2 regions of the Arthrobacter antioxidans genome follow, and region 2 is predicted to be linked to the other one. Evidence: predicted binding sites of a transcription regulator. Region 2 holds the regulator's gene; the other holds the start of a gene.

Region 1 (7,498 bases), 400 kb from region 2:
GGGGGACGGCCTAGGGAAGTGGTGCGGTGCGGACACGCCTGGCGTGGCGGGCCTCACGGATGGCGGACGCGATGTTCGGCGCCACCACCGAGATGATGAGCAGGGAGCCCGTGACGATGATGAGGACCACCTCCGAGACGCGGTCCAGCTTGAGCGCGTAGTTGATGGTGCCGATCAGCAGCACCCCGGCCAGGACCCCGGGGATGGAGCCCTTGCCGCCGAAGATCGAGACCCCGCCGAGCAGCACCGCCGCGATCACCGCGAGTTCCAGGCCGCTCGCGTTGTCGCTCCGGGCGCTGGAGTACCGGAGCGTCCAGTAGATGCCGGCGAGCGCGGACACCGTGCCGGTGGCCAGGTACAGCAGGAACTTGGACCGGGCGACGTCGATACCCACGAACGTCGCGGCCTCCCTGCTGTACCCGAGGGCGAAGAGCCCCCGGCCGAAGGGCGTGAAGTGCAGGACGACGGCGAACGCGATGACGAGGACCACCACGCCGATCATGACCGTGGGGATGCCGGTGCCGCCGATCTTCGAGGTGAAGAAGGAGGTGAGCCCGGGCGGGAAGTTCGCCACCGCATTGTCGCCGATCACCACGAGCGCGAGGCCGCGGAAGAGCGCCAGTGTGCCGATGGTGACCGCCAGGGACGGCAGCCCGAGATAGGCGATGAGCACGCCGTTGAACGCGCCGGCGACGAGTCCCGCCAGCAGGCACAGCACGAGGACGAGCGCGATCGGCATGCCGCCCTGCCAGAGGACCCCCATGAGGGCGCTGGTCAGTCCGGCGATGCTCGCGACCGAGAGGTCGATCTCCCCCGAGATGATCACCAGCGTCATCGGCAGCGCGATGAGCAGGGTCGGGATGACGTCGAGGAGCAGGAACCCCACGGTGACGGGCGACGCGAACCGCGGGATGGTGAGGCTCGCGTAGAGCACGACGACGATGAGCACGTAGATCATGACGGCGTCGCGCCCGAGGAGGATCCTCGCGGCGCCCGTGCGCCCCTTCGGGATGGCGAGCACCTTCGTGGTGTCCGCCTTCCGCCCCGCCGGGCGGGCCGGCCTGGGGCGCTTCTCCTCGGGGGTCCTGGTGCCTGGGGCGGACATGCGCCTGCCTTTCGCTGGGGTGCCGTTCTCCGGCTGGTGCCCTTCGGGCGGGGTGGCGTTCTGCGGACCGGGCTGGGCGTCGAGGCGGTCAGACATTGCGGGCCTCCGCGATCCTGAGCTTGCGGGCGGACCGGACACTGGCGATGCGGTCGATGACGACGGCGGCGAGGATCAGGACGCCGACGATGGCCTGCTGCCAGAACTTGTCCACGCGCAGTGCCGTCAGGGCGCTGGTGATGGTGGTCAGCAGGAGCGCACCGATCGCGGCGCCGAGCACGGTGCCGCTGCCACCGAAGATCGCGACGCCGCCCACCACGGCGGCGGCCACGACGTCGAGTTCGAGGCCCGCTCCCGTCGTCGCGCCCACCGAGTTGAAGCGGCTCGCGTACAGGACGCCGGCCAGTCCGGCCAGCAGCCCGTTGACCACGAAGGCGAGCAGGACGCGCCGCGTCACCGGGATGCCGAACAGCCGGGCGGCGTCGGGGTCGGATCCGATGGCGTACAGATCGCGCCCCTGCCGGGTGCCGAACATGTAGACCGCGACGACCGCGACGACGCCCACCGCGATGAGCGTGATCAGGGGGAACCCGAGGAAGGTGTCCACGGACAGGTCCCCGAACGCCTGGGGCCGGTCGCCGGCGAAATACTGGGTGCCGCCGGCCCAGGCGTTGTTGATGCCCCGGAAGATGTAGAGCGTGCCGAGGGTGATGACGAGGGCCGGGACCTTCGCGATGGTGATGAGGAGACCGTTGAATGCCCCGAGTGCGGCGCCGAGGAGCATCCCGAGGACAAAGACCACGACGATCGGCAGGTCGGGCGCGGCGGCGAACATGCTGCCGGTCCCGAAGGCGACGAGCCCGAGGATGGATCCGACGGACAGGTCGATGTTCCGCGTGATGATCACGAGGGTCTGACCGACGGCCAGGATCATCAGGATGGTCGCGTTCAGCAGCAGGTCCTTGATGCCCTGCTCGCTGAGGAACAGCGGGTTCAGGGCCGCGGTCACGGCGACGAGCAGCACGAGGGCGAGGATCACCGGGAGTTCGCGGAGCTTCAGGAGCGAGGCGAGGACCGAGGACCTCTCGTGGCCGGGGGCCGGGTGGGCGGGCGCACCTACCGTGCCGTCGAGGCTCATCGCGTGGACTCCAGGGATGCTGTGGCGGCGTGCATGACGGTCTCGGCGGTGGCCTCCGCGCGGTCGAGGCGGCCGGTGATCCGGCCCTCCCGCATGACCAGCACGCGGTCGGCCATGCCCAGCACCTCGGGCAGTTCGGAGGAGATCATGAGGATCGCGATGCCCCGCCCCGCCAGTTCCGAGATCAGGCGGTGCACCTCGGCCTTCGTGCCGACGTCGATGCCGCGCGTCGGCTCGTCGATGATCAGGAGCTTCGGGTCCGTGGCGAGCCACTTCGCGAGGACGACCTTCTGCTGGTTGCCGCCGGACAGGGTGGAGACGGCGTGCTCGGGAGAGCCCGCCTTCACCTGCAGCCGCTTGCCCCAGGTCTCGGCGGCCTCCCGCTCCGCGCGTGCCCTGATGATGCCGAACCGCGCGAGGGAGTGACGGAGTGTCAGTGCCGTGTTGCGCTCGACCGACAGGTCCATGACGAGCCCCTGTTTCCGGCGGTCCTCCGGGACGAAGCCGATCCCGGCGTCGATCGCGGCACGCGGATCCTTGCGGCGCAGCGGCGTGCCGGACATCCGGACGGTGCCCGACTCGTAGCGGTCGATCCCGAACACGGCACGGGCCACCTCGGTGCGCCCGGCCCCCACCAGCCCGGACAGTGCGACGATCTCGCCCGCCCGCACCTCGAAGTCGATGTCGTGGAAGACGCCCGGCCGGGTCAGCCCCTCGACGGTCAGAACGACGTCGCCCGCCTCCGTCTCGGTCTTCGGGAACAGTGCCTCGATGTCGCGTCCCACCATCTCCCGGACGATCGCCTCGACCGACGTCGCACGCGTCTCGTGGGTCGCGATGTAGGCGCCGTCCCGCATGACCGTGATGCGGTCGCACAGGCCGAAGACCTCGTCGAAACGGTGGGAGATGAACAGGATGCCGCTGCCGGCGTCGCGCAGGCGGCGGGCGACGGCGAACAGGCGGTCCACCTCGACGCCGCTGAGCGCCGCCGTGGGCTCGTCCATGACGAGGATACGGGCGTCGAGGGAGATGGCCTTGGCGATCTCGATGATCTGCTGGTCGGCGATGGACAGTCCCTCGGCCACGCGGTCGGGGTCGATCGGGACGCCGAGCTGGTCGAAGAGCTCACGGGCGCGGCGCCGCATCTCGACGCGGCTGATGAGGCCGAGGCGGCCCCTGGGCTGGCGCCCGATGAAGATGTTCTCCGCGACCGTGAGATCGGGGAAGAGCGTGGGCTCCTGGTAGATGACGGAGATCCCCGCGGCCTTGCTGTCGGCGACGTTGCGGAAGCTGACGCTCTGCCCGCCGACGAGGAACTCCCCGGCATCCGGGTGGTGCACCCCCGCGAGGATCTTCACGAGCGTCGACTTCCCCGCGCCGTTCTCGCCGACCAGCGCGTGGATCTCGCCCGCCGCCAGGTCGATGGTGCCGTCGGCGAGCGCGACGACCGGGCCGAAGGTCTTCAGCGCGCCGCGGAGCGCCAGCACGGGAGCCCGCCCCGGTGCGGACGGGTCCGTGGCCTCACTGCCACGGCCATCAGGGTGCGCCACTGCAACTCCTCGGGAAGAAATGAATCGTTTCAGATTCGATGTCCTCGAATAGTAGGCGCGACCTCCGGGACCGTCAACAGGCCGAGATCGGACTGTGACCCCGGCGCGACGGCGGGGCCGGCCCGTCAGCCGGCGGCGGTCACCCGCGCCCGCGTGCTGCGGCGCTCCACGAGTTCGGGGTCGAAGATCACCTGGCGACGGCGGGCCGTAGGCCCCTCAATCTCCTCGAGGAGCAGTTCGACGGCGGTGCGCCCCATGAGTTCGGTCGGCTTGCGGACGCTCGTCAGCGGGACGACGGTGGAGGCGGAGAAGTCGATGTCGTCGTACCCGATCAGGGCGAGGTCCTCGGGGATCCTGAGGCCTCGGATCAGCAGGACCGCCTGCATGACGCCGATCGCGAGGAGGTCGTTGGCGCAGAAGATGCCGTCCGGCAGCTCCCCGTGCCGGCGCTGTGCGATCGCCTCCCCGACGTCCCGGCCGGCCAGCACCGTCATGGCCTCCGCTGCGAGGACCTCGAGCACGGCGCCGTCGTGCTCCGCGATCGCCTGGCGGGCGCCGGCCAGGCGATCCGCGACCTGGCGGTAGTCGGCCCTGGTCCCCACGAACGCGATCCGCCGCCGGCCCGCCTCGAGCAGGTGCCGCACGGCGATGTAGCCACCGGCGACGTCGTCCACGGACACCGAGCTGCAGCGCCGCTGCGGATCCACGCGGTCCACCAGCACCACGGGCATGCCGCGCTGCCGCAGCGCCTCGACGCGCGGCCCCACGTCCCCGACGGGCGAGATGAGCATGCCCTGCACCCGCTGCTGCTCGAAGACGTCGATGTACCGGGCTTCGCGCTCGGCGTCCTGCCCGCTGTCGCCGAGCACCACGGTGCTCCCGTTCTCGGCGGCGCAGTCCTCGGCCGCGCGGGCGAGGGAGGAGAAGAAGGGGTTGGCGACGTCGAGCACGACCAGGCCGATGGTGCGGCTCTGGCCCGCCCTCAACTGCCGGGCGGCGTCGTTCCGCACGAAGCCGAGCCCGTCGATCGCGGCCTGCACGCGCTCGCGGGTGGCCGTCGAGACGCGCGCGGGATGGTTCAGCACGTTCGAGACCGTCCCGACCGCCACCCCGGCCCTGTCCGCGACGTCCTTGATGCTGACTGGTCGGCTGCTCATGGGGACTCCGGCTGTCTCGGAGGTCGCGTCGCGCGTCGGCGGGACGCCGACGGGACGGTTGACACTCGGTCTCCAGCAAGGATAGCTTTGAAACGTGCTAATGAAACGATTCAAAAGCACGGCGCATCCATGTCCCCGTTCGGGCTCCGTCCGGACGGGCGAAAGACCCCGAGAATCATCGCCGGTGGAATGAAGCACCCGGCCCGCACGCTGGAGAGAGTACATGACTGTCATCGACGACATCACGGCAGAGCTGGACCAGCTCGCCATCGAGGTGCCCTCCTGGGCCTACGGCAATTCCGGGACCCGGTTCAAGGTCTTCGCGACGCCCGGCACGCCCCGCACCGTCCACGAGAAGATCGCCGACGCGGGCATGGTCCACCGGCTGACCGGCCTCGCCCCGAGCGTGGCCCTCCACATCCCCTGGGACACGGTGGACGACTACGGGAGCCTCGCCGCCCATGCCGGAGAGCACGGCGTGCGGCTCGGCACCATCAACAGCAACACGTTCCAGGACGACGACTACAAGTTCGGCAGCCTGACGCACAGCGACGCCGCCGTGCGGAACAAGGCGATCGACCACATGTACGAGTGCATCGAGGTCATGAACGTCACCGGCTCCCGGGACCTGAAGATCTGGCTGGCGGACGGCTCCAACTACCCGGGGCAGGCCGACATGCGGTCCCGGCAGGACTGGCTGCAGGACTCCCTCCGGAAGGTGTACGACCGCCTCGGCGAGGGCCAGCGGCTGGTGCTCGAGTACAAGTTCTTCGAGCCGGCGTTCTATCACACGGACGTCCCCGACTGGGGTACCTCCTACGCCCACTGCCAGCAGCTCGGCGACAAGGCCCTCGTCTGCCTCGACACGGGCCACCACGCGCCCGGGACCAACATCGAGTTCATCGTGGCGCAGCTGATCCGCCTCGGGAAGCTCGGCTCCTTCGACTTCAACTCGCGTTTCTACGCCGACGACGACCTGATCGTCGGGGCGGCGGACCCGTTCCAGCTGTTCCGCATCATGGCGGAGGTGATCCGCGGCGGCGGTCTGGACCCGTCCGGCGGGATCGCGCTCATGCTCGACCAGTGCCACAACCTCGAGGAGAAGATCCCGGGTCAGATCCGCTCGGTGCTGAACGTGCAGGAGATGTCGGCGCGCGCCCTGCTCATCGACCGCCCCGCCCTCACCGCGGCGCAGGAGGCCGGTGACGTCCTCGGCGCGAACGCCCTCATGATGGACGCCTTCTACACCGACGTCCGCCCTGCCCTTGCACAGTGGCGGGAGTCGAAGGGGCTCCCCGCGGACCCCATGAACGCATACCGCGGGAGCGGCTACCAGGACCGGATCAACACCGAGCGGCAGGGCGGCCGGCAGGCCGGATGGGGAGCATGACAGTGACGACGACGCAGCCGACGACGGCCACCTCGACCAACCGGACCGTGAGCGAGCTCATCGCACGCTCCAACCGGCTCGGCGCCGACAAGCGCACCACGAACTACGCCGGCGGCAACACGTCCGCCAAGGGCACGGGCGTCGATCCGGTCACGGGCGAGGACGTCGAGCTGCTCTGGGTGAAGGGGTCCGGCGGGGACCTCGGGACGCTCACGGAGTCCGGGCTCGCCGTCCTGCGCCTGGACCGCCTTCAGGCGCTGCGCTCGGTGTACCCGGGCGTGGAGCGCGAGGACGAGATGGTCGCCGCCTTCGACTACACCCTGCACGGCAAGGGCGGGGCGGCGCCATCCATCGACACGGCGATGCACGGCCTCGTCGACGCGGCCCACGTGGACCACCTGCACCCCGACTCCGGGATCGCCGTCGCGACCGCGGCGGACGGCGAGGCCCTGACCCGTACGATCTTCGGACCGAAGGTGGTCTGGGTGCCCTGGCGGCGGCCCGGTTTCCAGCTCGGCCTCGACATCGCCGCCCTCAAGGAGGCGAACCCCGAAGCCATCGGCACCATCCTCGGCGGCCACGGCATCACCGCCTGGGGCGAGAGGTCCGCGGAGGCCGAGGCGAACTCCCTGTGGATCATCGAGGCGGCGGAGCGGTACATCGCAGAGCACGGCCGGACCGAGCCCTTCGGCCCCTCGCTCGAAGGGTATGCCGCGCTGCCCGAGGAGGAGCGCCGGGCGAAGGCCGCGGCCCTCGCCCCGACCATCCGCGGGCTCGCCTCCACCGACAGGGCGCAGGTGGGCCACTTCACCGACGACCCCCGCGTCCTCGACTTCCTCGCCTCCACCGAGCACCCGCGCCTCGGGGCGCTCGGGACCAGCTGCCCCGACCACTTCCTCCGCACCAAGGTCAAGCCGCTGATCCTCGACCTCCCCGCGGACGCCGACGTCGAGAGCTGCCTGCTGCGCCTGCGTGAACTGCACGCCGCGTACCGGGCGGACTACGCCGCCTACTACGACCGCCACGCGACGCCGGACTCCCCCGCGATGCGCGGCGCGGACCCGGCGATCGTGCTGGTGCCCGGCGTCGGCATGTTCTCCTACGGCGCCACCAAGCAGACCGCCCGCGTCGCCGGGGAGTTCTACCTCAACGCCATCAATG
Region 2 (7,498 bases):
GGCCTTTCCTCTGCTTCTCGAGATCGACGCCGGTCAGTCCCGTCACGTACCCGAGGTAGCCGGGGACCAGGGGCAGGACGCAGGGAGAGACGAAGGAGACGAGACCCGCCAGGAGGGCGACGGGCAACGCCAGGAGCATGGAGCCGTTCAGGACGGCGTCGGCGAAGGCGTTGCCCACGGCGAGCGGCATCGACGCGGCCGGCGGCCCCGTCATCGGCATGCCCGGCCCGGCGCGCTATTCAGCGAGGGCATCGGAGATCAGGGCCTTGAGTGTGCTGCGGTCCGCGAGCCCGAGGATCCGCGCCGAGACGCGCCCCTCGCGGTCCAGCACGATCGTGGTGGGGACAGCCTGCGGCGGGACGTACTGCGTCATGTCCAGCAGCACCCCGCCGTCCTTGTCGGCGAAGCTCTGGTACGGGATGTCGAAGCTGCGCTCGAAGGCTTCCGCCGTGGCCTTCTCGTCGCGGATGTTCACCCCGTAGAACGCGGCGCCCTGCGGCGCATAGTCGTCGTGCAGCGAGACGAGGTCGGGTGCTTCCTCACGGCAGGGAGCACAGGCGGCGTACCAGAAGTTGAGCACGGTGACCTGGCCGTCCCACTCGGCACTCGACACGGAGGTGCCGTCGAACAGGGTGCCGGAGACCTCGACGGGCTCTCCCCTGTCGCCCGCGGCGTACTCGGTGACGGAGCCGTCACCCGCGATGTAGTTCTTGCCGTCCCCCGCCGCGGCCTGCTGCGCCAACGGATCATCCGCCGCGCAGGACGTCAGCGCGAGCGAGACCGGCACGGCGAAGGCCAGCGCCGTACGCAGCGTGAGCAGGCGGCGGCGCGGTGCGGGACGGACGGGTGTGATCACGGCTTCTTCCGTTGATTTCTACGACGTGTAGTAATTCTATTACGCGCCGGGGACATTCGCCGCCTCGGGCAGCAGGTCGGCGCACGGCTCCGCGTAGCGGACGCGCCGGATGGTCTCGCCGTCGAAGTCGAGGGACGTGACGGACGTGAGCGTGCATTCACGCTGGCGCGGGTCGTGCCAGAGCCGGCGGTGCTCGGCGGCGAGCCTCGTCACCCAGATCGGGAGCTGGTGGCTGACGAGGATGGCCTCCGCGGGGCGGCCCTCCCCCCTGTCGGCACCGAGCTCGAGGGCCAGCCGCCGCGCGTCGTGGACTCCCGCCATCATGCGTTCGACCTGCAGGCGGTAGGGCTCGCCCCAGGAGGGGCGGAGGGGATTGACGAGCAGCGGCCAGTTGCGGGGCTGCCGGAGCCGGCTCTTGATCCCGGACATGCCCTCGAAGCGGTTCTCCGCCTCGATGATCCGCTCGTCGGTGGCGATCGCGAGCCCGAGGGTGTCCGCGAGCGGCTGCGCCGTCTCCTGCGCACGGTCGAGCGGCGAGGCCACGAGGTGCACGATGTCGGCGCCGTCGTCGCGCCGTGCCTGGAAGTACCGGGCCATCTGCGCGGCCATCTGACGGCCGAGATCGGAGAGATGGAACTCGGGGAGCCGTCCGTAGAGGACTCCCCCGGGGTTGTGGACCTCACCGTGGCGCACCAGGTGGACGGTTGATCGCTGCATCCTTCCAGTTTCGCGCATGCTGCGTGCGACGGCCAATCGATACTTGCGCGGGAGTTTGTTGAACGTTTTACTGATCCATGGAATAAAACATGCATATGCATGCTTCTACTCCCTGTAAGCATCCGCCAGCCACCCTTCTCAGGAGTTCCTCATGACTGTCCCCTCAGGCCTCACCTCCGGCACCTGGTCCTTCGACCCCTCCCACAGCGAGGTGGGCTTCAGCGTCCGCCACGCAGGCATCAGCAAGGTCCGCGGCTCGTTCAAGGACGTCGACGCCGCACTCACCGTCGGCTCGTCGCTCGAGGACTCGAGCATCTCCGCGACCATCAGCACCGCATCCTTCACCTCCGGCGACGAGAACCGCGACGGCCACGTCAAGGGCGCCGACTTCTTCGACGTCGAGCAGTTCCCCGAGATGACCTTCGTCTCCACCTCCCACGAGGGCTCCGGCGAGACCTATCGGATCAACGGTGACCTCACCATCCGCGGCATCACCAAGCCCGTGACCCTCGACGCCGAGTTCAACGGCGTGGCCGTGGACCCCTTCGGCGCCACCCGCGCCGGCGTCTCGGCCTCCACGAGCATCTCGCGCAAGGACTTCGGCCTCACCTGGAACGCGGCCCTCGAGGCCGGCGGCGTCCTCGTCGGCGACAAGGTGACCATCACCATCGAAGCCGCCTTCGTGGCTCCCGCGGTCGCCACGGTCTGATCCGCCACCCGGGCTACCGCCCGCCCGCAGGCCCCGACGGCCGGCGTCGTCCTCCCGACGACGCCGGCCGTCGGCGTTTCGTCCCGCCTTCGGGGGGAGCCCACGAACTAGGCTGACGGTGACCACATCCACGGGGGCCGCGTCCATGGGGGGCGCCACCGGCCGGATGACCACTCCCTGATCAGCGAAGGACGCGACGATGAGCACACCACAGGACACTCCGAACGGGCAGGACAACGGGCCCGCCTGGAACGCACCGGGAGCGGGCGGCAGCGGCCAGAACCCCTCTGCCCAGCAGTCCCCGTCCCCGAGCTACGCCTACCCGGCATCGGGCGCGCCGGGTCTCACCGAGAAGGGACCGGCGCCGAAGGAGGTCCAGCGGGCGTACTACCTCATCCTCGCTGCGGGCGTCCTCCACTTCCTCTCCTCCGTCGTCGGGGTGACGGAGATCCCCGAGGGCGCCGGATCATCGGTCCAGATGGTGTCCCAGCTGCTGTTCGCGGCCCTCGCCGCCGCGGTCTACGTGGTCCTGGCGATCTTCATCCGCCGGGGTCGCAACTGGGCCCGCATCACCGCGACGGTCCTCGCGGCCCTCAACGTGCTGGTGACCGTCGGCGGCCTGCTGCTCCTGCCGCTTGCCAACCAGGCCGTCGAGGCCTCGGGCCAGGAAGCGGTGCCGGTCTCCGGTCTGTCGATCACACTCAGTGTGATCGTCCTGCTCCTGGGCGTGGCGGGCGTCGTCCTGACCTACCTGAAGCCGGCGCGGCCGTACTTCGCCCCGCAGAAGCTCGGGTACTGAGGGCGCGGGCGCTCGTACCCCCGCCTACTGGGCGCGGGAGACCGGACCGAGGTCCGGCTCCTGCGCCCTTTGTGCGTGGTAGGCCAGGATCTGGAGCTCGGTGGACATGTCCACCTTGCGCAGCTGGACGTGCGGCGGTACCTGCAGCACCACGGGCGCGAAGCTGAGGATGCTGGAGATCCCGGCCGCGACGAGGCGGTCGCACAGCTCCTGGGCGACCGCCGCGGGAACCGCGAGCACCGCCATGTTGGTGCGGGTGCGCTCCAGCACCGCCTCGAGGTCGTCGACCGCACTGACCCGGAGGTAGCCCACCTCGGACCCGACGACCAGCTGGTCGGCGTCGAAGAGCGCCACGATCTCGAACCCGCGCGAGCCGAACCCCGAGTAGCCGGCGAGGGCCCGTCCGAGGTTGCCCGCGCCGAGGATCGCGACGCGCCAGTCGAGCGTGAGCCCGAGGGCCACCGAGATCTGCCGGTTGAGGTACTGCACGTCGTACCCGACGCCCCGGGTGCCGTAGGACCCGAGGTAGGAGAGGTCCTTGCGGAGTTTGGGCGAGTTCACTCCGGCGGCATCCGCGAGTTCCTCGGAGGACACCCGTTCGATGCCCTCGGCGAGCAGGGAATTCAGCGCCCGCAGGTAGATGGTGAGACGCGCGACCGATGCGGGAGGGATGTGGCGCGCCGCATCGTCCACGGGGTGAAGGCCTGGCATGTCCGGCGTTGTCACTGTCATCGGCTCCGTTGCTAGCACCGCCGCGCCCGGTCCGGGAGCTGCGGTTCCGGGGTCCCTCGGCATCGGGGGCGGAAGTACCACCCACTGTATGCCGACGACGCGGGGCCTCCAAGCCGGGCGGCGAGCATCGTGGGGGGAACGGAGGGGCGGCCGGTCGGGGCCCCTCAGGCGCCCGCCAGCAGCCGCCTCAGCCTCGCCTCGTCGATCGACCAGAAGTCCCGCTGGACGCCGTCGATGAACAGGACGGGCAGTTCCTCCGCGAAGCGTGCACCGAGCGCGGGGACCTCGGCGGCGCTCACCTCGCGCCAGCCCAGGCCGAGGTCGTCGGTCACCCGCCGCACCACGGCGCGGGCATCCTCGCAGAGATGACACCCGGGCCGGGTGAGGAGCACCACGCCGGTGCCGGGCATCTCCGCAGGGGTTTGCATCCCTCCACGGTACTGCGCCCGTGCGGTGCCGGCAGCAGCGGCAGGAGATGCCGTCGAGCGGCGGGGCCGAAGAACTAGACTCGGAGCATGCCGGACGCCGCCCGGGTCACGCACCCCATCCTCCAGCCTTCGGCGACCGTCGCGGGCGAAGCAGCCTTCTTCGACGTGGACAACACGCTGATGCGCGGCGCCAGCCTGTTCCATGTGGGCCGCAAGATGTACCAGCGCAAGGCCTTCACGCTGCGCTTCGCCGCGGGCCTGGCCTGGAAGCAGCTCCGCTTCATCATGCGCGGCGAGACGATGACGGACGTGAACTCGGTGCGCGACGCCGCCCTCGCCTTCGCCATCGGGATCGCCCACGAGGACATCCTGGCCCTGGGCGAGGAGGTCTACGACGAGATGATCGCCTCGAAGATCTGGCCCGGCGCGCGCGCCCTGGCCGAACAGCACCTGACCTCGCACCGGCAGGTCTGGCTGGTGACCGGCACCCCCGTGGAGGTGGCCGGCGTGATCGCGAGCCGCCTCGGGCTCACCGGGGCCCTCGGCACCGTGGGGGAGGTCGCCGACGGCCTCTACACCGGCAAACTGGTCGGCGAGTTCCTCCACGGGCCGGCCAAGGCCGTCGCGGTGCTGGAACTGGCGCAGCGGGAGAACCTGGACCTCTCGCGGTGCTGGGGCTACAGCGACTCCTACAACGACATCCCGCTGCTGACCGCCGTCGGGCATCCGGTGGCCATCAACCCGGACGCCCGGCTCCGCCGCCATGCCCGGGCGAACAACTGGCCCGTCTACGACTTCCGCAGCGGACGGCGGGCCGCGACCCTGGGCCTGCGCGCGGCCACCGTCGTCGGATCCGTCTACGGGCTGTGGCGCGGGTACTCACGGTTCAGGAGCCACTGACCCCGGACGGGCCGGGAGCCCGGCCGACGACGGAGAGTCCGCCAGACGACGACGGCCCGGCTTCCACGCCGAGAAGGCGGGAATCCGGGCCGGTCGGCACGCTCCGGCTCTGGGCCGGGCGCCTGCCTACTTCTTGTTGCGGCGCTGGTGACGGGTCTTGCGAAGCAGCTTGCGGTGCTTCTTCTTTGCCATACGCTTGCGGCGCTTCTTGATTACTGAACCCATAGAGTCCTCACAAACTGTTGTGTTGCCAGGTCGGACCGCGGCGAAGAGCCTCGGGGCACACCCTGGTGATGACGAAAGGCGCGTGCCTGGTGGCAGTTGCCCGTTTGATGCAATAAGTCGAGCAGGCTCGAAACCCGCCCAAAACGCTCCTTAACAGGGTACATCCGTTTGCGGACCCCACGGACGACCGGCGATCAGGCGGTCTCGGACTGCCCGTCGACCTGCGCCCGGCGGAGGAAGTCCTCCACCGCGGACTCGGGGACACGGTAGGAGCGGCCGAACTGGACGGCCGGCAACTCTCCTGCGTGCACGAGCCTGTACACGGTCATCTTCGACACGCGCATGAGTCCCGCCACTTCCGCGACCGTCAGGAACTGCACATCCGAGACGTTGTTCCCGTCTGCCATCTCACCACTATTCCTTTGCATGGAGGCTTGCACGTCACCCTGGGACCGGTGCCGGAGAGCTACCGGCGGGTGACCGTTCGGCGTGTCGCCTTGAAGCAAAAGGATAATCCGCCTAAGGAGTCATTCTAGGGGCAGATGTGACTGGAGTGAAAGACGGCCGACCCGCCGGACCTACGACGACGGATCGCGGCGCCGGCGCAGTTGGGACAGCAGGTCTGCCGCGCGTTCCGCCGCCCGACCCATGGTCCGGCCCATCGGGGGACGCGGTGCGTCCGGCCCGCCGGACACCGGAGGTGCCACCAGGACCGCGGCGGCCAGCGCCGTCTTGTCCTCGGTGCTCGGCGCAGCGGTCGTCTCCGGCTCGAGCACCGCGACGACGTCCGCCACCGTCATCACCTCGGCGGACTGCTCCTCCGGACGGGCACCCCCGGAGGCCGCAGCGGGGACCGGGTCCGCGCTCGGCTCGAACCCGGCGAGCCAGTCGCGCACCAGGCCGAGCGGCGCGGTGTCCAGCGAGTAGTAGCGTTTCTGCCCCTGCGCCCGCATGCTCACCAAGCCCGCCTCCCGCAGCACCTTCAGGTGCTTCGACACCGTCGGCTGGCTGACCTGCAGTTGGATCACGAGCTCCCCCACCGCCTTGTCGCCGTCGCGCAGGTTCTCGAGGATCTGCCTGCGCGTTCCTTCGGCGATGACGGCGAATACATCATCGATTCCCATTCGCCCACCCTAGCGACATATACGCCACGCGGCATCCTGACGCGATCGGCGGGTCACGGTCAGTCGAACCAGGGGTCCAGTCCGTGGAGCGGGAACAGGGCCTTCCGGGTCGCCATCACCGTCCGGTCGAGGTCGTCGTTGGGGTCGTAGCCGATCTCCCACGAGCGCCACCAGATGTCCGCGCCGTCGCCCATCAGGCGGGGCGCCTCGACGCCGTGCCGTTCCAGCACGTACTCCCGCCAGACGGCCGGGACGGGCGTCGCCGGGCCCATCGGTGCGCCGGCGGCCACCGCGACGAGCAACGACCACGACCGCGGCACCACGCTCGCCAGGGCGTAGCCGCCTCCCCCGGTCGCGATCCACCGCCCCCCGCACAGGCGGTCCGCCAGTTCCCGGACGCCCAGCATCAGCGCGTGCTGGGCGTCGACACTGACCCGCAGGTTCGTGAGGGGGTCCTCACGGTGGGAATCACAGCCGTGCTGGCTCACGACGACCTCGGGCGCGAAGGCCCCGGCGAGCTGCGGCACGACGGCGTGGAAGGCCCGCAGTACCGCGGCGTCGCCGGCGACGGTGGGCAGCGCGACATTCACCGCGTACCCCTCCGCCCCTGGCCCCCCGGTCTCGCTGGCGAAGCCTGTGCCCGGGAAGAGGCTCATGCCCGTCTCGTGCAGCGAGATCGTCATGACGCGGGGGTCGTCCCAGAAGATGCTCTGGGTCCCGTCACCGTGGTGTGCGTCGACGTCGATGTAGAGGACGCGCTGGACGCCGCGGTCGAGCAGTCGCTGGATGGAGGCCGCGGCGTCGTTGTAGATGCAGAAGCCGCTGGCCCTGGAGCGGGCCGCGTGGTGCATGCCGCCGCCGAAGTTGACGGCCCTGACCGCGGAACCCCGGAGGATCGCCTCGGCGGCATCGAGCGACCCGCCGGCGAGCCGGGCACTGGCCTCGTGCATCCCCGCGAAGGCGGGCGTGTCCTCCGTGCCGAGGCCACGGGCGGCATCCGAGGTGTCC

Evidence for each region. The regulator Rex, encoded in region 2, represses fermentation and respiration genes when NADH is low (regulators of the CRP and FNR family bind a similar motif). The targets are predictions, from matches to a motif close to CTTGTGAANNNNTTCACAAG.
Region 1: a site for Rex is predicted at 5,045-5,064, ahead of rhaI (L-rhamnose isomerase). Genes of this name have one in related genera too.

The regions. Positions count from the first base shown of each region.
Region 1 is NZ_CP095501.1:3,583,560-3,591,057, forward strand. It holds gene MWM45_RS16660 (ABC transporter permease) at 11-1,105, opposite strand; gene MWM45_RS16665 (ABC transporter permease) at 1,194-2,240, opposite strand; gene MWM45_RS16670 (sugar ABC transporter ATP-binding protein) at 2,237-3,790, opposite strand; gene MWM45_RS16675 (LacI family DNA-binding transcriptional regulator) at 3,916-4,947, opposite strand; gene rhaI (L-rhamnose isomerase) at 5,171-6,337, shown strand; gene MWM45_RS16685 (bifunctional aldolase/short-chain dehydrogenase) at 6,334-7,498, shown strand, end outside.
Region 2 is NZ_CP095501.1:3,184,630-3,192,127, forward strand. It holds gene MWM45_RS14730 (cytochrome c biogenesis CcdA family protein) at 1-178, opposite strand, end outside; gene MWM45_RS14735 (TlpA family protein disulfide reductase) at 236-856, opposite strand; gene MWM45_RS14740 (histidine phosphatase family protein) at 896-1,573, opposite strand; gene MWM45_RS14745 (YceI family protein) at 1,725-2,282, shown strand; gene MWM45_RS14750 (hypothetical protein) at 2,482-3,081, shown strand; gene MWM45_RS14755 (redox-sensing transcriptional repressor Rex) at 3,106-3,792, opposite strand; gene MWM45_RS14760 (glutaredoxin family protein) at 3,978-4,241, opposite strand; gene MWM45_RS14765 (HAD family hydrolase) at 4,329-5,141, shown strand; gene MWM45_RS14770 (30S ribosomal protein bS22) at 5,268-5,366, opposite strand; gene MWM45_RS14775 (helix-turn-helix domain-containing protein) at 5,561-5,773, opposite strand; gene MWM45_RS14780 (ArsR/SmtB family transcription factor) at 5,945-6,490, opposite strand; gene MWM45_RS14785 (acetoin utilization protein AcuC) at 6,550-7,498, opposite strand, start outside.